One region of the Streptomyces sp. NPDC006435 genome, then DNA from elsewhere that is predicted to be linked to it. Evidence: riboswitches for the same ligand, from Rfam matches in the RefSeq annotation. Region 1 holds a riboswitch; each other region holds the start of a gene.

Region 1 (7,262 bases):
AGCAGTTCCTCGGTGCGGAAGCGGACGATCTCGACCTCGCTCTTCTTGTTCGTCACCACCGGGATGCGGACGAAGTTGAAGCGGCGCTTGAGTGCCGAGGACAGGTCGTTGACGCCCCGGTCGCGGCTGTTGGCGGTGGCGATGATGGAGAAGCCGGGCTTGGCGAAGACGATGCTGTCGCTGTCCAGTTCGGGGACCGAGATGTACTTCTCGGACAGGATCGAGATCAGCGCGTCCTGGACGTCGCTGGTGGAGCGGGTGAGCTCCTCGAACCGGCCGATCGCTCCGGCCTCCATCGCCGTCATGATCGGCGAGGGGATCATCGACTCTCGGGACTGGCCCTTGGCGATGACCATCGACACGTTCCAGGAGTACTTGATGTGGTCCTCGGTGGTGCCTGCCGTGCCCTGCACCACCATGGTGGAGTTGCGGCAGATCGCGGCGGACAGCAGCTCGGCCAGCCAGCTCTTGCCGGTGCCGGGGTCACCGATGAGCAGCAGGCCGCGGTCGGAGGCCAGGGTGACGATCGAGCGCTCGACGAAACTGCGGTCGCCGTACCACTTCTGCGAGATCTCCCGGTCCAGGCCGTCGGAACGCTCGGAACCGAGGATGAACAGGCGGACCATCTTCGGGGACAGGCGCCAGGAGAAGGGCTTGGGGTTGTCGTCGATGGACTCCAGCCACTCCAGTTCCTCGGCGTACTTGATCTCGGCGGGGGCGCGCAACAGGTCGGACATTTTTCGGGGCCTTTCTAAGCGAGGAACGTCTTGAGCTCGTGGACGAGCTTGCGGATGTGACCGGAGAGCACCGGTGCGCCGAGGTCCTTGAAGCGCTCGCGGAACCACGGGTTGACACTGCCGCGGCCGGAGCTGGTGACCGATCCGACCGGGATGAACTTGGCTCCCGAGCGGTGGATGGCGGCCATGCTCTCGAACAGCGGCTCGGAACGCCATTCGTAGAAGTCGGAGATCCACACCACGACGGTGTTGCGGGGTTCGGCGATCTTCGGCTGGGCCAGTGCCATGGCGACCGTGCCGTCGGTGCCGCCCCCGAGGTTGGTGCGCAGCAGGGTCTCGAAGGGGTCGTGCACCCAGGGTGTGAGGTCGAGTGCCTGGGTGTCGTACGCGATCAGGTGGACGTCCACCTTCGGCAGCCCGGCGAAGATCGAGGCCAGGATGGTGCAGTTCACCATCGAGTCGACCATCGAGCCCGACTGGTCCACGACGACGATCAGCCGCTGGGGTGTCGTCTTGCGGACGGTGTGCCGGTAGTAGAGGCGGTCGACGTACAGCCGCTCCTCCTCCGGGCTCCAGTTGGTGAGGTTCTTCCAGATCGTGCGGTCGAGGTCGAGGTTGCGGAACACCCGCTTGGGCGGGACGGAGCGGTCCAGGGCTCCGACCGTGGCCTTCTCCACCTGGGTGCGGAGCACTTCGGCGACCTCGTCGACGAAGCGGCGGATCAGTGCCTTGGCGTTGGCCAGGGCCACGCCCGAGAGGTTGTCCTTGTCCCGCAGCAGTTGCTCGATCAGCGACATGCTCGGGGTCAGCTGCGCGGCGAGCTTGGGATCGGCCAGCACTTCGCGCAGGTGCATCCGTTTGACGAGGTCGGCCTCGATGGCGCCGAGTTCGGGTCCGATCGCCGGAATCAGCCGGCTGAGGTCGGGGCTCGTGCCCCGGCCGCCGGTGCCGGTCGGGCCGACTCCCCGTCCCGCCGCCGCTCCCCCGGCCCGGCCGCCGCGCAGCTCGCCGGGCTTGCAGCCGAGCGCGCGTTCCAGCCAGCCTGCGTCGGACTGCCAGCGGGCCAGTTGTCCGGCGGTGACCGTGCCGGAGCCGGAGGCGAAGACGTTGAGCAGGACCTTCGACACCAGTGCCGCGCGCCGCACCTCGGCGGCCCGGTCGCGTGCGGTGTCGTCGTCCTCGTCGGGGGCGGGTGCCATCAGGCCGTCGAACTCGGCGGCCAGTTCCGGGTGGCGCTGCACGATGGAGTCGACGGACGCCTGCGGGTCCAGCAGTGCGGTCGGCAGGCCGATGTCCTCGACGACGCCGAGGCTGGCGGATTCCAGGGCGGCCTGCTCCTCGGGGTCGAAGAGGCGGGCGAGAAGTCGCCAGTACAGGACCTGGCGGCGGTTGTCGTGGGGGTCGGGCCCGGGGCTCCGCGGGGTCGTGTGCCCGGCGGGCCCGCCGGTCGTCTGGTCCGTCATTTCCGCAGCAGCTTTCCGGCGCGCTCCCGCAACACGGCGACGGCGTCGGTGGCGGCCTTCTCCGCCTTGACACCGACCTTGTCGGTGGTGCCCCCGGCCCATTCCCCGGCGTGGATCGCGACCGTCTTCTTCCGTACGGTCCTCTCGACGGCCAGGGGCTGGACTCGGTAGGCACCGGCGTCCCAGCGGAGCAGTCCGATGCATGCCCCGGACGCCGCGACGGCCTCGGGGGTCAGCGGTCCGGCGGCCGGCGCGCGGTCGGCGTCGACGGCGAGCGGGTGTCCGGCGACGGTGAACGTCAGTGCGTCGTCGTCCTGCTGGGCGGTGTAGCCCTCCAGGAACACCGGGACCGCGATGCGCGCCGGGTGCCGGTCCAGGGGGGCGGTCACCGCGTCGGCGGCGGCGGGCAGGGCGACCCGGGCGGTGACGAACGCGTCGGCGGGCTCGCCGGAACGGGCGTGGGCGTCGTCCCAGATCAGGTCGTTCTCGCAGGTGATCGGCATGTCGGTGAGTTCCATGGCGCGGCCCTCACCGGCGGCGGCCAGGAGCGACATGTGCGGGCGCAGCAGTTGCCACAGGCCGGCTCCGACGACCGTGTCGGGCTTGGGCGCCGACACACCGGCGCGCACCAGGCGGGGAGTGGAGCCGTCCGCGGGCTCGAACACCGCGTGGACCTGGGCCTGTACGGCGGTCGCGTGTTCGTGCACGTCGATGCCGAGGGGCAGGAGACGGCCGGTGACCGTGCCGGTCGTGGGGACGTGGGCGGCGCCGGGCAGTGTCAGCAGCATCGCGCGTGACCAGAGGTCGGCCCAGCGGCGTGCCGGTACGTGTTCCATCGAGGCGCCGGGGCAGGACGCGGCGAGTTCGGCGGCGAAGCCGTCGAGGAGCGTCGCCAGGCGGCGCAGCGCCGGGTCCGGGAGCATCGCGGAGACGACCTGTGCCGCTCCGGAGACCACCTCGTGGTCGATGCCCTGCCAGCCGGAGCGGGCCAGGTCGGACAGCCAGGAGCGGGCGGCGGCGAGGAGGTTCGCCGCTTGCTGTTCGCCGGGCACGGCGGTGGCCGGCTCGCCGTCGGGGCGGCCGACCGCTTCCCGTATGCGGGCCGTCAGCGCGTCGTGGACGGAGCCGAGCAGTGCGGTGCGGGCGGCGGCGAGGGCGACGAAGTGGTCCTCGTCCGCGGCTCCGCCCGCCGCCTTCTCCGCGGCCTCGGCGACCCGGTCCGCCAGCGGTGTGCCCGCGAGGGCTTCGGCGAACTCCATCAGGTCCGCGGCCCGGTCGGGCCTGGGGCGGAGCAGTCCGGCGACCAGTACCCGGTCGAAGGCGTCGACGGCCGACAGTGCCTCGTCGAGTCCGGCGACGGGTTCGTGGAGCAGATCGGTGCGCATCACGCCACCGCCCTGGTCGGCGGGAACCACTGCATCTCCGGCAACGGCGCGGTGGTCGGGGCGAGTTCCAGATAGGCGAGGTGGCGCAGGAACCGGCTGAAGACGGGCGCGGCGGCCGCGGTGTCCCCCTGCGGCGGGCGGGTGCCGGTCATCTGGGCGGTGATGACCGGTGCGCTCGACGCGCCCTCCGCGATGTCGACCTTCAGATAGCGGGCGACGCGCTCGGCCCCGTACTGCAGCACCGCCTCGCCGATCAGGGCCTGGATGTGTTTGCAGAACGATCCCCGCGCGCCGCCGCAGGGCCGGTTGTTGTTGGTGCTGCAGGCGAAGGCGTAGGTGCCGACCGCGACCGACGAGACGTAGACCCGTCCGATGTCCGAGCCGCTGGACACCACTCCTTGCAGGCGCCCGTCGGCCAGTTCGACGAACGGTACTTTGGCGAGCTTCCGCGGCCGTGCGGGTGCCGTCACCCGCGCCGTGCTCGACCTCTCCCAATCCGACAACGCACCACTCCTATGCAACAAAAAGGGGACGTCCTCGCCACACCGGCTGGACACGAACCGAACATACCTGCGCCCACTGACAACGCCCCGATCGTGGCGGGACTGCTCAGGATGTGAGCACGGGAGACCCCGTGGGCGACCGGGCGGTGTCGGTGGTGCGGACGGTTCTGCGGTGCGGACGGTGCGGAGTGCGTGTGTCGCGGAACGCGTGCCGTGGAGTGAGTGGCGCGGTGGAGCGAGTGGTGCGGTGGTCCCTGTGCCCGGTGCCCTGTCGTGCGGTCACGGACGTGGCCGGACCGCACGACAGGGCACCGGAGTTGTGTCAGGGGGTGGGGTCCGTTCCGTGTGCGGCCATGACCTCCTCGTACGAGGGCAGCGGGTAGTACGGGAGGATGTGGAGCAGGTCGTACTGGGGGCACGGCGCCTTGATGCACTGCTTGGGCGACGGCACACAGATCTGGCCGGCGGGCGCCACGACGGCGGCGCACGGGCTCACCTGCGGCACGAGGGGACCCTCGTCCGCGAGTGCAGCGCCCGCCGGGGCGAGGGACAGGGCGGTGAGAGCGGCCACCGTGGCGGCACGCAGCAAGTTCTCGATCACAACCAGCAGAGATAGCCCCACTTCCGGGTGACGTCGCACCACCGTCGAGGACAATCACCCGTACGTGTCATGGAGTTCACTCCGTGAACGTTCGTTCCTTGCCGCGCTCCGGCGCGGGGCGACCGTGCAGGAGCGCGGAGCGGCAGCGGCTGAGGCCGGAAGCGATGAACACCGGCCGTCGGTACCAGGGCCATGACCTGCCGGAATACGTGGTCTGACAGAATGGCCCGGAGAACATGGGCGACGCGCGTCAGGAAACCGGTGTGAATCCGGTACGGTCCCGCCACTGTGACCGGGCTGCAACGGCCCGGAAGCCAGATACTGGCCGCGCCGCCTTCCCAGACGACCCAGGGGACGAGGACATCCCCCGGAAAGGGCCGGCCATGCCACGGATCCGCCGTGTACCGCTCGTACTCATACCGCTGCTCCTGCTGCCGCTCGCCGGCTGCGGCACCGGCGACAAGGACGGGACGGGGGCCGCACCGGCCGCCGACGGCTTCCCCTACACGGTCACCAACTGCGGTACGAGAACGACCTTCGACGCCCCGCCGGAACGGGTCGTCACCATGAACCAGCACGTCACCGAGATCATGCTGGCCCTCGGGCTCCGGGACCGGCTGGTCGGTACGGCCTACCTGGACGACAGCGTCCTGCCGGAGTACCGGTCCGCGTACGACCGGACCAAGGTGCTCGCGAAGGAGTACCCCTCCAAGGAAGTGCTGCTCGGTGCCAACCCCGACTTCGTCTATGGCGGGTACGACAGCGCCTTCGACAGGGCCAGGGGCCAGGACCGGGCGGGGCTCCACAAGAACGGCATCGACACCCGGCTGAACATCGAGAACTGCACCGAGGGCGGGGTCGGCCTCGACCAGTTGGCCACCGAGATCACCCAGGTCGCCAGGACCTTCGGCGTACCGGAGCGCGGCAGCGAGCTGATCGCCCGGGAACGGCGGAAGATCGCGGCGGTCGAGGCGGGCCTCAAGGGCTCCTCGCCCCGCTCGGTGTTCGTGTACGACTCCGGCGACAGCTCCGCGTTCACGGCGGGCGGCAAGGGCATCGGCAACGAGATCGTCGAGCTCGCCGGTGGCAGGAACGTCTTCGCGGACCTCGACGCCACCTTCGGCGACGTGTCCTGGGAGCAGGTCATCAAGCGCAGGCCCGAGGTGGTCGTGATCTACGACTACGGAGGCACCACGGTCGCGGCCAAGAAGAAGCGGCTGCTGGACGATCCGGCGCTCGCGGACGTGCCGGCGATCAGGAACAAGAAGTTCGCGGTGCTCCCGCTGTCCTCGGCCGTGCTCGGGGTCCGGGTCGCCGACGCCGTACGGGACCTGGCCGGGCAGCTGCACCCCGGCACCCCGTGAGCGCGGGGTCCGCCCGCCCCGGCCCGAAGTCCGCCCTGCGCTCGGCCCCCGTCGTGATCGGCGTCCTCACGGTGCTGCTGCTCGCGGCAGCGGTGGCCGGTCTGGCGCTCGGTCCGGTACGGATTCCGCCGGGCGAGGTGCTGAGTACGGTCCTGGGCGGTGAACGCACCGGTGCGTACCCGACGATCGTGTGGGAGGTGCGGCTGCCCAGGGTGCTGCTCGGGGCCGTCGTCGGCGCCGGGCTGGCCCTGTCGGGCGCGGTGCTCCAGGCGCTGGTGCGCAACCCGTTGGCCGACCCGTTCCTGCTGGGCGCCTCGTCCGGGGCGTCGGCGGGCGCCGCCTCGGTCGTCGTGCTGGGGGTCGGCGCCGGGGTGGCCACCGATGTGGCGCTGCCCGTCGCGGCGTTCGCCGGATCCATGGCCGCGCTGGTCGCGGTCTACGCGATGGCCCGGCGCGGTGGCACCATGACGACGGGCCGGCTGGTCCTGTCCGGGGTGGCGATCCAGTACGTGCTGTCCGCGTTCACCAGCCTGATCCTGGTGCTGTCCTCCCGGGCCGAGCACGTGCGGGCGATCCTGTTCTGGACCCTGGGCGGTCTGGGCGGTGCCCGCTGGGACCAACTGGTGCTGCCCGCCGTGGTCCTGGGCGTCGGGTCCGTGCTCCTGATCTGCCTGGCCCGCCCGCTGGACCTGCTGCTGACCGGCGAGGAAGGAGCCCGCAGCCTCGGGCTGGACCCCGGGCGCTTCCGGGGCTGGGCCTTCGTGCTGGTGTCACTGATCATCGGCGTGCTGGTCGCCTACAGCGGGGCGATCGGCTTCGTCGGTCTGATGGTCCCGCACGCCGCCCGGCTGGTCGTCGGCGCGTCCCACCGCAGGCTGCTGCCGGTGACCGCGCTCGGCGGGGCCGTCTTCCTGCTGCTGGCCGATCTGCTGGCGCGTACCGTCGCGGCCCCCGAGGAGATTCCCGCCGGGGTGGTCACCGCCCTGGTCGGCGGCCCGTTCTTCCTCTGGCTGCTGCGCCGCTCCAACCGCACCGAAGGGATCACCGGATGAGCCCGGCACCGCCCCCGAAGGCGCTCGTCGCCGACGGGATCGGCTACGAGGTGGCCGGCCGCACCCTGCTCGACGCGGTCGCGCTGGACGCCGCCCCCGGCGAGACGGTCGGCCTGGTCGGGCCGAACGGCAGCGGCAAGACCACCTTCCTGCGCTG
Region 2 (7,262 bases), on a different contig from region 1:
CGACCATCTCGACCGGTGCACTCAGACCGAAGACAGCGGTGGCCATGTCCGCCGTTCTCAATCTCGTCGGCGCGTTCCTGTCGGTGGAGGTCGCCAAGACGATCTCCGGCGGGATCATCAACGAGGACGGGCTGCGAACAGAAGTGATCTTCGCGGCACTCGTCGGCGCCATCCTGTGGAATCTGCTGACCTGGCTGGTCGGACTGCCGTCCAGCTCCTCGCACGCCCTGTTCGGCGGCCTGATCGGCGCGGCCGTCATGTCGGCCGGCTGGTCCTCCGTCAACGGCGGCACCGTCGTCACCAAGGTGCTGCTCCCCGCGGTGGCCGCCCCGATCGTCGCCGGACTGGCCGCGCTGCTGGCCACCAGGCTGACGTACCGGATCGGCGGGAAGATCCGCAACGACGCCCAGGAGAAGGCCACCGCCAAGGGTTACCGCGCCGGTCAGATCGCCTCGGCCGGACTGGTCTCCCTCGCCCACGGCACCAACGACGCGCAGAAGACCATGGGCATCATCACCCTGGCCCTGGTCACCGGCGGCGTCCTGAGCCCCGGTTCCAACCCGCCGGTCTGGGTGATCGTGTCCGCCGGCCTGGCCATCGCCCTCGGCACCTACCTGGGCGGCTGGCGCATCATCCGCACCATGGGCAGCGGCCTCACCGACCTCAGGCCGCCGCAGGGCTTCGCCGCCCAGACCAGCGCGGCCACGGTCATCCTGGCCTCCTCGCACCTCGGCTTCTCCCTCTCCACCACCCAGTCCTGCTCCGGTGCCGTGATGGGCGCGGGCCTCGGCCGGCAGGGCGGTGTGGTCCGCTGGTCCACCGCCACCCGGATGTTCGTCGCCTGGGGCCTGACCCTCCCGGCCGCCGGTCTGGTCGGTGCGGGCGCCGAGCTGCTCACCAAGCAGGGCACCTGGGGTGTCGTCGTCGTCGCGGCGCTGCTGGTCGCGGGTTCCGGCTCGATCTGGCTGATCTCGCGCCGCAAGCCGGTCGGCCACGGGGACGTCGCCCCGTCGGACGGCGACGTCGAGCCCGCGGGCGTCGTCACCACGGCCATCGCCGCCGTCAGCCCGCCGCCCACCGCGGCCCAGGCGCCGGTCCAGAACCTCACGGCCACCATCGCGGCCCCGGCCGCAACCACCACCACCCAGGACCCGGCACGACCCGCCACCGTCTGAGCGGGCCCTCCAGGCCGGCCGTCTAAGGAATCAGCATGAAAATCGACTGGGCAGCCCTCGGTTCCGTGTTCGGCGTCTCCCTCGTGGTCACCGTCGCCCTGGTGGGCCTCTTCACCCTCGGCATCGTCGGCCTCTCCAAGCAGGCCGAACCGGCGGCGCAGGGCGGCTCCGGCGGCTCGGTGCTGCTGGCCCGCGCCGGTGCGTACGCCTGCTTCGGGCTGTGCGCGGCGGCGGTCGCGTACGGGATCTTCCTGATCGTCGCCTGAGCACACGCGTCACGCCCGGGCACACGCGTCACGCCCGAGCACACGTGTCGCGTCCGACGCGCGCGCGTCACGGAGGGCCGGACACCCGCGAGGTGTCCGGCCCTCCGTCGTGCGCCCGGGGCGATGTGGGTCTCAGCACACTGCACCGCCGCAGGTCAACGGCAGGTTGACGGGCGTTCGCGGGGCGTGGTGGACTGCCGGAGCCAATCACGGCGACAGCAGAGGAAGCCGGTGCGAATCCGGCGCGGTCCCGCCACTGTCACCGGGGAGCGGTCCCCCAACACCGGAAGTCACGGCACGCGCGAGCGGGCTGGAAGGCCGGGGGAACCGCGGATCCGGGAGCCAGGAGACTCTCGTCGCCGGTCACGTCGAACCAGGGCGCGGACCCTGAGTGAGGACATATCGCCATGCCTGGCTGCCGTGCGTCCGTCGTCGGGGCGCTCTCGCCGAGAGCCGCCCGTACCGGGATCCTCCGAGGCACGACGGCCGGTTGAGCGTGCGAGCCGACCGCGTCTTCGCGTACGGCGCCGCCGCCGGTCTGCTCGGCGACCTGCTGCTCGGTGACCCCCGCAGGGGGCATCCGGTGGCCGGGTTCGGGCGGGCCGCGGCAGGTGTCGAGCGCCGTCTGTGGCACGACCACCGCGGGTGGGGCGCGCTGCACGCCCTGGTCTGCGCCGGGGGCGTCGCGGGCGGTGCCGCGCTGGTCGCCCGCGCCCTGCGCGACCGTCCCGCCGCCTCCGTCGCGCTGACCGCCGCCACCACCTGGTCCGTCGTCGGCGGCACGTCCCTGGGCCGCGAGGCGCGGGCCATCGGCGATGCCCTGGCGGCCGGCGACATCGAACTGGCCCGCGAACGGCTGCCGCATCTGTGCGGGCGCGACCCGCAGTCCCTCGACGGGCCGCAGATCGCCCGCGCCGTGGTGGAGTCCGTGGCCGAGAACACCTCGGACGCCGTGGTCGGCGCCCTGGTGTGGGGCGCGCTGGGCGGGGTGCCCGGACTGGCCGGTTTCCGGGCTGTCAACACCCTGGACGCCATGGTCGGCCACAAGTCGCCCCGGTACCGGCGCTACGGCTGGGCCTCGGCCCGGCTCGACGACCTCGCGGGCTGGCCCGGCGCCCGGCTCACCGCCCTGCTCGCCGTGGCCGCGGGAGGCCGGCCGGGCGCGGCGGTACGGGCCTGGCGGGCCGACGCCGGCCGGCATCCGAGCCCCAACGCGGGCCCGGTGGAGGCCGCGTTCGCGGGCGCGCTCGGCGTACGGCTCGGCGGGACCCTCGCGTACGGCGGCCGGGTCGAGCACCGCCCCGTGCTCAACGGCGAGGCCGGCCGGGCGGTGGAGGCCGCGGACATCGAGCGCGCGGTACGGCTGTCGCGCCGGGTGGGCGTGCTGGCCCTGGGCGTGTGCGCGGCGGGCCGGTTCGGCGTGTCGCTCGCCGCCCGGCGGATCGCGGGGCGCCGGACGGCCGTGACCGGCCTGGCAGGCCCCCGTACCCCCGGATCCCGCACCCCAGGACGGAGAAACCCATGAGCGGCGGACTGCTGATCGCCGGAACCACCTCCGACGCCGGCAAGAGCGTCGTCACCGCGGGCATCTGCCGCTGGCTGGTGCGCCGGGGCGTGAAGGTGGCGCCCTTCAAGGCGCAGAACATGTCGCTGAACTCGTTCGTCACCCGTGAGGGGGCCGAGATCGGGCGGGCCCAGGCCATGCAGGCCCAGGCCGCCCGGGTGGAGCCGACCGCGCTGATGAACCCGGTCCTGCTCAAGCCGGGCGGCGACCGCTCCAGCCAGGTCGTCCTGATGGGCAGGCCGGTCGGCGAGATGAGCGCGCGCGGCTACCACGGCGGCCGGCAGGAGGCGCTGTTCTCCACGGTGGTGGACTGCCTGGAGCAGCTGCGGGGCACGTATGACGCGGTGATCTGCGAAGGGGCGGGCAGTCCGGCCGAGATCAACCTGCGGCGCACGGACATCGTGAACATGGGCGTCGCGCGGGCGGCGGGCTTTCCCGTGGTGGTGGTCGGCGACATCGACCGCGGCGGGGTCTTCGCCTCGTTCTTCGGCACGACGGCGCTGCTGGCCCCCGAGGACCAGTCGCTGATCGCGGGCTACCTGGTGAACAAGTTCCGCGGCGACGTGTCGCTGCTGGAGCCCGGCCTGGAGATGCTGCGCGGGCTGACCGGGCGGGGGACGTACGGGGTGCTGCCCTTCGCCCACGGCCTCGGCATCGACGAGGAGGACGGGCTTCGGGTCTCACTGCGCGGCGCGGTGCGCGAGTCGGTCGTCGCCCCTCCGCACGGCGATGACGTGCTGCGGGTCGCGGTGTGCGCGGTGCCCCTGATGTCGAACTTCACCGACGTGGACGCGCTGGCCGCCGAACCCGGCGTCGTCGTCCGGTTCGTGGACCGGGCCGAGGAGCTGTCCGACGCCGACCTCGTCGTGGTGCCGGGGACCCGCGGCACCGTGAAGGCGCTGGCCTGGCTGCGCGAGCGCGGCCTCGCCGACGCGCTGGTGCGGCGCGCGGCCGAGGGCCTGCCGGTCCTCGGGATCTGCGGCGGCTTCCAGGTGCTCGGCGAGCACATCGAGGACGAGGTCGAGTCGCGCGCGGGCCGGGTCGAGGGCCTGGGCCTGCTGCCCGTGCGCATCCGCTTCGACCGCGAGAAGACCCTCGCCCGCCCCGTCGGCGAGGCGCTCGGCGCGCCCGTCGAGGGGTACGAGATCCACCACGGCGTCGCGGACGTGTGCGGCGGGGAACCGTTCCTGGACGGGTGCCGGGTCGGCGCCGTGTGGGGCACCCACTGGCACGGCTCGCTGGAGAGCGACGCGTTCCGCCGCCGCTTCCTCGCCGAGGTGGCACGGGCCGCGGGCCGACGTTTCGTCCCCGCCCCCGACACCGTCTTCGGCGCGCTGCGGGAGGAACAGCTCGACCGCCTCGGCGACCTGATCGAGGAGCACGCCGACACCGACGCGCTGCTGCGGCTCATCGAGTCGGGCGCGCCGTCGGACCTGCCGTTCCTTCCGCCCGGCGCGCCCCCGGCAACCGGGGCGCGCGCATGAACACCCCTTCGGGCACCGCGCCGGGAGCGTCCCGGGCGGTGCCGTCGGTCCGGGCCGCCGCCCCGGCCCCGGCTCCCCGGACACCGGCGGGACCGCCACCCCCTCGTTCCTCCAAGGAGGCACCGTGAGTACGCCGTACCCCTTCACCGCCGTCGTCGGACAGGACGACCTCCGGCTCGGGCTGCTGCTGAACGCCGTATCGCCCGCCGTCGGCGGGGTGCTGGTGCGGGGTGAGAAGGGCACCGCCAAGTCGACCGCCGTGCGGGCGCTCGCCGCGCTCATGCCGGACGTCCCGGTGGTCCCCGGATGCCGTTTCTCGTGCGACCCGGCGTCGCCCGACCCGGCGTGCCCGGACGGCCCGCACGGGGCCGGGGACGGCGTGTCGCGGGGGGCCCGGATGGTGGAGCTGCCCGTCGGCGCGTCCGAGGACCGGCTGGTCGGGGCGCTCGACATCGAGCGGGCGCTCGCCGAGGGCGTCAAGGCGTTCGAGCCCGGCCTGCTGGCCGCCGCGAACCGGGGCATCCTGTACGTCGACGAGGTGAACCTGCTCCACGACCACCTGGTCGACGTCCTGCTCGACGCCGCCGCCATGGGTGCCTCGTACGTGGAGCGCGAGGGCGTCTCCGTGCGGCACGCGGCACGGTTCCTGCTGGTCGGCACGATGAACCCCGAGGAGGGCGAGCTGCGCCCGCAGCTGCTCGACCGGTTCGGGCTGACCGTCGAGGTCGCCGCGTCCCGCGACACCGACCAGCGGGTCGAGGTCGTGCGACGGCGCCTGGCGTACGACGCCGACCCGGCGGGTTTCGCCGCCGGGTGGGCCGCCGAGGAGGGCGCTCTGCGGGAGCGTATCGCCGCCGCGCGGGCGCTGCTGCCCGAGGTGCGGCTCGGGGACGGGGCGCTGCGGCAGATCGCGGCTACGTGCGCGGCCTTCGAGGTCGACGGGATGCGCGCGGACATCGTCATGGCGCGGACCGCCACCGCGCTGGCCGCGTGGGCGGGGCGCACGGACGTGCTGGCCGAGGACGTGCGGCAGGCCGCCCTGCTCGCCCTCCCCCACCGTCGCAGGCGCAACCCGTTCGACGCGCCGGGGCTGGACGAGGACAAGCTCGACGACACGCTGGAGCAGAACGGCGGCGGGGACGAGGACCCGGACCCGGACGGCCCCGGTGGCGGTGGCGGTGGCGGCCGGCCCCCGCACGACGGCGGCCCCGACACGCCGCCGCGGCCCGAGGGGGAGGCCGCCGACACGCCCGCCCCGTCCGTGCCCGAGCAGGACCGGGGACAGGGACAGGAGCAGGAACGGGGCCGGCCGTCCGGGGGCGGTGAGCAGCGGCCGGTGGGCGCCACCGAGCCGTTCCGCACCCGGATGCTGAGCGTGCCCGGTCTGGGCGAGGGCGCGACGGGAAGGCGGTCCCGGGCGCGTACCGAGCACGGGCGCACGACCGGTTCCCGGCAGCCGCGGGGCGCCCTGACCAAGCTTCATCTGGCGGCGACCGTGCAGGCCGCCGCCCCGCACCAGCGGGCGCGCGGCCGTTCGGGGCCGGGGCTGGTGGTGCGGCGGGACGATCTGCGGCAGGCGACGCGGGAGGGGCGCGAGGGCAATCTCGTGCTCTTCGTGGTGGACGCCTCCGGGTCGATGGCCGCCCGGCAGCGGATGGGCGCGGTGAAGGGCGCGGTGCTCTCGCTGCTGCTGGACGCGTACCAGCGGCGGGACAAGGTCGGGCTGGTCACCTTCCGGGGCCGGGAGGCCGAGGTGGCGCTGCCGCCGACGTCGTCGGTGGACGCGGCGGCGGCCCGGCTGGAGCTGCTGCCGACCGGGGGGCGCACCCCGGTCGCGGCCGGGCTGCTGAAGGCCCACGAGGTGCTGCGGGTGGAGCGGTTGCGCGATCCGTCGCGCCGGCCGCTGCTGGTCGTGGTGACCGACGGGCGGGCGACCGGGGGCCCCGACGCGGTGGCGCTGGCCGCGCGGGCGGCCCGGCTGCACGAGGCGCAGGGCATCGCGTCCGTCGTCGTGGACTGCGAGTCGGGGCCGGTGCGGCTCGGCCTCGCGGGGGTCCTCGCGCGTGAGCTCGGGGGCAGCGCCGTCACCCTCGACGAGCTGCGGGCCGACTCGATCGCCGGGCTCGTCAAGGACGTTCAGGAAACCAACAGGAGGGCTGCTTGATGCCGCAGGGACAACCGACCACCGTGCCCGACGACGGGCTCACCACCCGTCAGCGCCGCAACCGTCCGCTGCTGATGGTGCACACCGGCGTCGGCAAGGGGAAGTCGACGGCGGCCTTCGGGATGGCGCTGCGCGCCTGGAACCAGGGCTGGCCGATCGGGGTCTTCCAGTTCGTCAAGTCGGCCAAGTGGAAGGTCGGCGAGGAGAACGCCCTGAAGGTCCTCGGTGCGAGCGGCGAGGGCGGGTCCGTCGTCTGGAACAAGATGGGTGAGGGCTGGTCGTGGGTGCAGCGCGACGGCCAGATGGACAACGAGGAGGCGGCGCGCGAGGGCTGGGAGCAGGTCAAGCGCGACCTGGCCGCCGAGACGTACCGGCTGTACGTGCTCGACGAGTTCGCGTACCCGATGCACTGGGGCTGGGTCGACACCGCCGAGGTGATCGAGGTGCTGCGGTCCCGTCCCGGTACGCAGCACGTGGTGATCACCGGCCGCAACGCGCCGCAGGAGCTGCTGGACGCGGCGGACCTGGTGACCGAGATGTCGAAGGTCAAGCACCCGATGGACGCGGGCCAGAAGGGCCAGCGGGGCATCGAATGGTGAGGGAACCCCG
Region 3 (7,262 bases), on a different contig from region 1:
GTCTGCCAGAACTCGAAGTCCGCCTCGGACAGCACCCGCAGTTCCCGCGACTTCCGGATGTCCCTCAGCGGTGTCCGTGCCAGGTAGGACTCGCCGTCCGAGCTGAAGTACGGGCGGTCCGAAGGGGATCGGTGCAGATAGGAGTCGGGCGTCGTCATGCATTCACTCCAGGGCTCGGGTTCTTCGTGGCTGAACGGACCGACCGCTCCCCCTGCGGTACGGGTCCGGGCGCTCCACCTCGGTGGGCGCCGGTGACGGCCTCGGCGCCGTCGTCGTCGAACGGCGTCGGTACGGTGCGTCGGGCCGTGCGACGGGTGTGGTCCAAGTCGTCCGGGCGACGGGCCGGCCCGCTCACCGGCCTCGTGCGTCCGGTGCGGCGGACGGGTCGGGAGGCGGTGGGGCGGGCGGCGCCGCGTCGCGCGTCAAGGGCGGTGGCCGACGGCTCTGCCGGTCCGGTGGGTCGTGGCGGTGCCGTCGGCTCCGTCGGTGTCGTGGTTCGCGCTCGGCCCTGCGGGCGGATCGGATTCCAGGAAATGAACGTTTCCCAGTGCCTTGCTCACGTCTTCGCGGTCCTCCGGTCGAGCAGTTCCCGCCTCGACTCTTGTCGAGCCCCGGAGACCCGGCAAGCCTTTCGGCGTACGCCGAATCGCCCCGGCGGCATGCCGGATCGACTCCTCGCTTTCCGGCGTAATCGCTGGTGGGAGACGCGGGATCACGCTTCTGGACATCGGGTGGCACGGTGTTTCGGCCATGCTCGTCGCCGGGCCGACGGGGTCGCGGAAAACACAACACCGGGCGCGGCGCCAAGCGCCGGCCCGGTGTCATGTTGTGGTGGGCCGTCGGCCAAGTGCCCGGTTGCGATGGGCCCGCCGTCCCGGTGGCCGGTTGTGACGGGCCGTCGGCCCGATGGTCAGCCCTGTGACGCCTGTTGGCTCATCAGGCACTGCGTCAGCGTCATGCCCGAACGGTTCAGCTCGTACAGGACGCGCGTACCGGCCCGGTGGCGTTGCACCACACCGGCCGAGACGAGTGCCGAGAGGTGCTGGGAGACCGTGCTCGCGGCGAGCCCCAGGTGGTCGGCGAGCGCGGAGGTGGTGGTCGGTTCGGCCAGTTCGCGTACGACCGAGGCGCGTCCCCGGCCCAGCAGGATCGCCAGACGGTCCTCGCGCCGGTCCTGTGCGGCGCCGTCCCGCTTCGGGCCGGTGTGCAGGATTCCCGCTCCCCGTGCCGCGAAGGAGACCGCGGTCCGGCCGCCGGCGGCCGACCACCAGTGGGTGCCGTCCGTGAACATCATCGGCACGGCGGTCAATCGGCCCGTGCCGTCGGTGCGTTCGAGCGGCAGCCCCAGTTCGTGGAGGAGCGCCGCTCCCCCGCTCATCGCCAGGGTGCGCGAGCGGAAGAGGATCTCCTCCTCCAGGCAGCGTGCCAGACCGGCCTCGCGCGGCTCGACCGCGACCCGCCAGAAATTCGCGAAATCCGCTGCGAGATAACGGAGTTGACTCTCCGGCTCACGGATCAGCGCGGCGATCACGGGGTCCTCGACCGCCGCCGGGTACTCCCGGACGATCTCGTCGCGGACCGGGGCGGCCGGGGTGCGCGCCAGGTCGTCCAGCTCCTCGGTGATCCCCGCCCGTCGCGAGGCGATGCCCGCCCCCAGGAACGAGGGAACGCGCCCCCGCCGCCGGGCCAGGGCGACCACGGACCTCAGACGCGGCGTCAGCGCCCCGTGCGCCTCGCGGGCCCAGGACCGATGGGGCCAGGGGACGTCGGGGCCGTACCGGGTCAACAGCGCGACGGCGCCGAACGCCTGCCACAGATCGCACAGCGCCAGCCGTACGTCGGGCTGCTGTCGGTCCATCAGCCCTCCAGACCCGCATGCCGACGCACCGGGAAGCGCACCCCGGAAGTGAGCTGACAATACGTCAATTCCCATCTCCTGAAGCCGAGTTCACTTCGAATGAGCGACACTTCGGCACCAGAAGCGCATGGCGAATCGAACATGAACCCCGCCCACCCATCGTGGTCCAGACCAATGATGCATGAGCTTTCGACACCCGCACGGCGACTGTCAAGAACGTTGTGCCCCAGGTCACACGACCATCGCTCGGGGCGAGCGCACGGGCACGGAAGGTAGCCCCATCTGGTCTAGACATGTTGCCTGAAAGTGTGTTGACTTCACGCAGGGAGACACCCCTCGAAGGGCCCTCACCAGGTCAACTGTCCTCCGGGAGAAAGCTGTCGGTCCCTCTCCCGTCACTCCGCCGCAACCCTCGTCCGGTCCGCGGGGCACCCCCGTCGGCGCGGTCGCGACGGGATCGGGCCACCCTCCGGTTCACGCCGTCCGGGGACCGGCGGACGCCTCGCCCATGGCCGCGGCGACGGCCTCCAGGACCTCGACCGGACGCAACAGGTCCTCGTGCCCGATGGGCTGCCTGCCCGTACGGGCCATCTCCAGGAACGCTTCGAGGCCCGGCACGCAGTAGTCCGCGCCGGGGACGAGCGTCCGCTGGACCATGGCCTCGCGGGTGGAGGCCATCGCGTGGAACGGGATCTGCTCCGTGTCGCCCGGCCGGACGAGGTTCACGACGACCCGGGTGCCGCCCGCGGTGAACGACGCGGTGACGGTGGTACCGGTGAGGTCCGTGCGGATGCCGGAGACCGCTCCGGGCGCGAGCCGGAGGGCGATGTCCACCGTGTGGATCCCGTAGAAGAAGATCCCGTCGTACTCGCTGTCGGGGTCGGCCGGCCCGGACACGACGACCAGGTGCGGCGCGCCGTTCGCCGCCGACCGGGCCGCCAGTTCCTCGGTGTCGGGGATCCAGCGGAGCGCCGAGGACGAGGTGAGCGGCGCGCCGTGGGCGAGCGCGGTGTCGATCATGGCCCGGGCGTCCTCGACGGTGCGGGCGAGCGGCTTGTCGACGAACACCGCGAGGCCCTCGGCCAGGAAGGGGACCGCCAGGTCGCGGTGGCGCGTTCCGTACCGGTCCGCGACGACGACGGCGTCGACCAGTCCGAGCAGTTCGGTGGGCTCGTCGACGACGGTCGTGATCCCGCCGGTGGCCGCCAGGGCGTCGTTGCGCGGGCCGTGTCCGCCGCTGAGCGCCACGACGCGCGCGTCGCCGCCCGCCCCGTCGACGTTGAGGTGGCGGACGATCTGGTCGACGTGGCTGCTGTCGGTGCCGACGATCCCGATGCGCATCCGGAGACGTTCCCTTCATCGGTGGCGGCGGCCCGCCCGCCCGTGGTGCGACACCGAGTCTCGCACAGAGGGCGCACGGCCCCGGCCCGCGGTGCCAGCAGGGGCGGTACGGAGTGGCAGCAGGAGCGGTACGCGGTGACGGCACGGGCGGTACGGGCGGACGGCCCCGTGCGCCCGTACCGGGCCGTTCGCGCAGGTGACCGACACCGCGCACCGGCCCCTGCGCGCGGGCGTGCGGGCGTGCAGAAAAAGCGGCGTGGTGCACCGGGCGTCGCACCCGGTACGCGCGGGCGCGCAGGCGTGCGCGCGGTGCTCCCCGCCCCCTCCGGGCGTGCTTGTCACCACCCCGGGCCAGGCATTACTGTCACCACGCCTTGGTGAACGGGAAATCCGGTGTGATACCGGTGCGGCCCTCGCCACTGTGATCGGGAAGTCCGGCTCCAGCCCCCTGCGGGCAGCCACTGGGTCCTCGGACCCGGGAAGGCGGAGCACGGGCGGTGGTACCCGTCAGCCAGGAGACCGGCCAAGGCGCGTCAACCATCCACGAGGTGCTGGAGAGGGTCTACTGAGCCATGCACATAGCCGAGGGCTTTCTGCCTCCGGCGCACGCGATCGCCTGGGGCGTCGCGTCCGCGCCGTTCGTCGTACACGGAGTACGGTCACTCACCCGTGAGGTCAAGGAGCACCCGGAGAGCACCCTGCTCCTCGGCGCCTCCGGTGCCTTCACCTTCGTCCTGTCGGCCCTGAAACTCCCTTCCGTCACCGGGAGTTGCTCACACCCCACGGGTACCGGACTGGGCGCCATCCTCTTCCGGCCGCCGATCATGGCGGTGCTCGGCACCATCACCCTGCTCTTCCAGGCGCTGCTGCTGGCCCACGGCGGTCTGACCACGCTCGGTGCCAACGTCTTCTCGATGGCGATCGTCGGCCCCTGGGCCGGATACGGGCTGTACCGGCTGCTGCGGCGGTTCGACGTGCCGCTGATGGTGACGGTGTTCTTCGCCGCGTTCGTCGCCGACCTCTCCACCTACTGCGTCACCAGTGTGCAGCTGGCGCTGGCCTTCCCCGACCCGAGCAGCGGATTCCTGGGCGCGCTCGGCAAGTTCGGTTCCATCTTCGCCGTCACCCAGATCCCGCTCGCGGTGAGCGAGGGTCTGCTGACGGTGGTCGTGATGCGGCTGCTGGCGCAGTCCAGCAAGGGGGAACTGACCCGGCTGGGCGTGTTCCCGACTCGCCGCGCGGACCGGACCGGCACGCCCGAGGAGGTGGCCCGATGAGCCGTAACGCGAAGATCAACGCCCTGCTGCTGCTCGTCGTGGCCGCGCTCGCGGTCCTGCCGCTGGCACTCGGCCTCGGCGACCACAAGAAGGAGCCGTTCACGGGCGCCGACGCCGAGGCGGAGACGGCGATCACCGAGATCGAACCGGACTACGAACCCTGGTTCTCGCCCCTGTACGAACCACCGTCCGGCGAGATCGAGTCGGCGCTCTTCGCCCTCCAGGCGGCGCTCGGCGCGGGCGTCCTCGCCTACTACTTCGGGCTGCGCCGGGGCCGCCGCCAGGGCGCGGAACTCGCCCTGACGCAGGAGCAGGCGCGACGGGACGCCGAAAGCACGTCCGTCGGCACCGGGGACTCCCCCGCCGAAGGAGCCTGAACCCGCGTGCTGCCGATCGACGAGGCGGCGCACAGCAACCGCTGGCGCCGCCGTCATCCCGTGGACAAGGCCGTGCTCGGACTCGGGCTCACCGTGCTCGCGATCTCGCTGCCGCCCTGGCCCGGCGCGGCGCTCGTCCTGGTGACGGCGCTCGTGCTGCTGGCCGGTCCGGCGGGCGTGCCGGGCCGGCGGCTGTGGCGGGCGTACCGGGTGCCGTTGGGTTTCTGCGTGACCGGGGCGGCCACCCTGCTGGTGCAGATCGGCGGCCCCGGCGGGTTCGTGTCCCTCGCCGACGGCGGGCCGGTCCGGGCGGGGGAACTCCTGCTGCGCACCTCGGCCGCCTCCCTCGGGGTGCTGCTGTTCGCCTTCACCACACCGATGTCCGACCTGCTGCCGCGCCTGGTGCGGGCCGGGGTGCCCGCGCCGGTCGTGGACGTCGCCCTGGTGACGTACCGCATGAGTTTCCTGCTGCTCGACTCCGTGCGCCTGATCCGTCAGGCGCAGGCGGCCCGGCTCGGGCACACCACTCGGGCCGCCGCCTGGCGTTCCCTGGGCGGGCTCGGCGCCACCGCGTTCGTCCGGGCCTTCGACCGGGCGGCGCGGCTCCAGGCCGGGCTCGCCGGCCGGGGCTACGACGGCACCCTGCGCGTCCTGGTGCCCGAGGCCCGGGTCTCCGCCCCCTTCACCGCGGCGAGCCTCGCGCTGCTCGCGGCACTGACCGTCCTCACCCTCGTACTGGAAAGGCCGCTGTCATGAGCGAGCCCGCCGCCCTGGTCGCCCTGCGGGGCGCGTCCTTCTCGTACGAGGACGGGCCGACCGTGCTCGACGGGCTCGACTTCGAGGTGCGCGAGGGGCGCGCGCTCGCGCTGCTGGGCCGCAACGGCAGCGGCAAAACCACGCTGATGCGGCTGCTCAGCGGCGGGCTGCGGCCCCGTACGGGGCAACTGACCGTCGAGGGGAACCCCGTCACGTACGACCGCAAGGGACTGACCCGGCTGCGCACGACCGTGCAGCTGGTGGTGCAGGACCCCGACGACCAGCTCTTCGCCGCGTCCGTCCTCCAGGACGTGTCGTTCGGCCCGCTCAACCTTGGCCTGTCCGACGCCGAGGTGCGGGCGCGCGTCGACGAGGCGCTCGCCGCCCTGGACATCGGCGCGCTGGCCGACCGGCCCACCCACCTGCTGTCCTACGGGCAGCGCAAGCGGACCGCGATCGCCGGCGCCGTCGCCATGCGGCCCCGGGTGCTGATCCTCGACGAGCCGACCGCCGGGCTCGACCCGGACGGCCAGGAACGGCTGCTCGACACCCTCGACCGGCTCCGGGCGAACGGCACCACCGTCGTCATGGCCACCCATGACGTCGACCTCGCCCTGCGCTGGGCCGACGACGCCGCGGTCCTCACCCCGTCCGGCGCGCACATCGGCCCGGCGCCCGCCGCCCTCGCCCGCACCGATCTGCTCCGGCAGGCGGGGCTGCGCCTGCCGTGGGGCGTAGCGGCGTCCGAACTCCTGCGCACGCACGGCCTGTTGACCGAAGGCGCCACCGGTCCGCGCACCCCGGAGGAACTGGCCGCACTGGTGCCGGAGGCCACGGCCGACCACTGAGCCGCCGTGGTACGAACCCCGGGCTCATCCGCCGCGCCGGGCCCGCTCCCCCAGGTCCGCGAGCAGATCGTCGAGCACCGCCTCCTCCTCGACCCGGATCCCGTGCTCGGCGAGGGCGGCGGCCAGGGCCGGGTCCCACGGGGTCTCGGCGGGCGCGCCGGTCAGCCGCTGCGGCTCCGTCACCCCGGCCAGAGCGGCCAGGTAGTCGGCCGCCCCGAAGCGCCAGGGCCGCCACGCGACACCGCGCCCCAGCGCCGCGGCGATGCGCATCCCGCCCCAGTCGAAGTCGCCGTGGTGGAGGAACCCGGCTCCTCGCGCGGACAGGCCGCGCAGCAGGGCGAGCGCCGCCGCCGAGGGCTGCCCCTGGAGGCACACCATGGGCGGGCACTGCGGGCCGAAGGTGTCGGCTGCGGCGGACAGGACGGCCGGGTTCTCGCACACGTACACGGCCCCCGTTCCCGGGAGGGCGCCGCTCGGGGGGTGCCGGGTGAGCGAACGCAGCGTCAGGACGGCGGGCTCCCCCTCGTCGGCCGCCCAGTCGAGGGCCGGTGTCCCCCGCAGGTTGAGGGTCAGGACGGTCGACGACACGTCGTCCCTGAGCAGCCCCGCCGACGCCCATGCCTCCCGCCGCCACTCGGCGCCGGAGCCGTCCGGGAAGCCCGTGAGGGCCCGGAGCCCCGACAGGACCAGGGCGGCGAGCGGGGTTCCCTCGTCCAGGGCGTGGGCGCCGGAGAGATGGCGTGCCGCGAACGTCGCACGTGACACCGGAGGAACCGCGGGCAGTGCGCGCAGCGCCCGTGCGGCG

Evidence for each region. Region 1 has a riboswitch for cobalamin ahead of ABZZ04_RS11020 (ABC transporter substrate-binding protein). Riboswitches for the same ligand answer to the same signal wherever they lie in the genome.
Region 2: it holds a riboswitch for cobalamin, as region 1 does, so the genes downstream of both, ABZZ04_RS25380 (cobalamin biosynthesis protein) here and ABZZ04_RS11020 (ABC transporter substrate-binding protein) in region 1, are expected to answer to the same signal.
Region 3: it holds a riboswitch for cobalamin, as region 1 does, so the genes downstream of both, ABZZ04_RS16965 (energy-coupling factor ABC transporter permease) here and ABZZ04_RS11020 (ABC transporter substrate-binding protein) in region 1, are expected to answer to the same signal.

What each region holds. Positions count from the first base shown of each region.
Region 1 covers NZ_JBEXPY010000007.1:129,940-137,201, forward strand. The annotation lists gene ABZZ04_RS10995 (AAA family ATPase) at 1-737, opposite strand, end outside; gene ABZZ04_RS11000 (VWA domain-containing protein) at 752-2,200, opposite strand; gene ABZZ04_RS11005 (hypothetical protein) at 2,197-3,615, opposite strand; gene ABZZ04_RS11010 (hypothetical protein) at 3,585-4,088, opposite strand; gene ABZZ04_RS11015 (hypothetical protein) at 4,411-4,689, opposite strand; cobalamin riboswitch at 4,896-5,034, shown strand; gene ABZZ04_RS11020 (ABC transporter substrate-binding protein) at 5,073-6,053, shown strand; gene ABZZ04_RS11025 (iron ABC transporter permease) at 6,050-7,105, shown strand; gene ABZZ04_RS11030 (ABC transporter ATP-binding protein) at 7,102-7,262, shown strand, end outside.
Region 2 covers NZ_JBEXPY010000028.1:56,904-64,165, forward strand. The annotation lists gene ABZZ04_RS25370 (inorganic phosphate transporter) at 1-1,175, shown strand, start outside; gene ABZZ04_RS25375 (hypothetical protein) at 1,211-1,441, shown strand; cobalamin riboswitch at 1,662-1,794, shown strand; gene ABZZ04_RS25380 (cobalamin biosynthesis protein) at 1,938-2,966, shown strand; gene ABZZ04_RS25385 (cobyric acid synthase) at 2,963-4,489, shown strand; gene ABZZ04_RS25390 (putative cobaltochelatase) at 4,614-6,653, shown strand; gene cobO (cob(I)yrinic acid a,c-diamide adenosyltransferase) at 6,653-7,252, shown strand.
Region 3 covers NZ_JBEXPY010000015.1:5,389-12,650, forward strand. The annotation lists gene ABZZ04_RS16950 (phytanoyl-CoA dioxygenase family protein) at 1-158, opposite strand, end outside; gene ABZZ04_RS16955 (winged helix-turn-helix domain-containing protein) at 911-1,858, opposite strand; gene ABZZ04_RS16960 (Gfo/Idh/MocA family oxidoreductase) at 2,333-3,199, opposite strand; cobalamin riboswitch at 3,558-3,742, shown strand; gene ABZZ04_RS16965 (energy-coupling factor ABC transporter permease) at 3,772-4,476, shown strand; gene ABZZ04_RS16970 (energy-coupling factor ABC transporter substrate-binding protein) at 4,473-4,853, shown strand; gene cbiQ (cobalt ECF transporter T component CbiQ) at 4,860-5,609, shown strand; gene ABZZ04_RS16980 (ATP-binding cassette domain-containing protein) at 5,606-6,457, shown strand; gene ABZZ04_RS16985 (TIGR02679 family protein) at 6,482-7,262, opposite strand, start outside.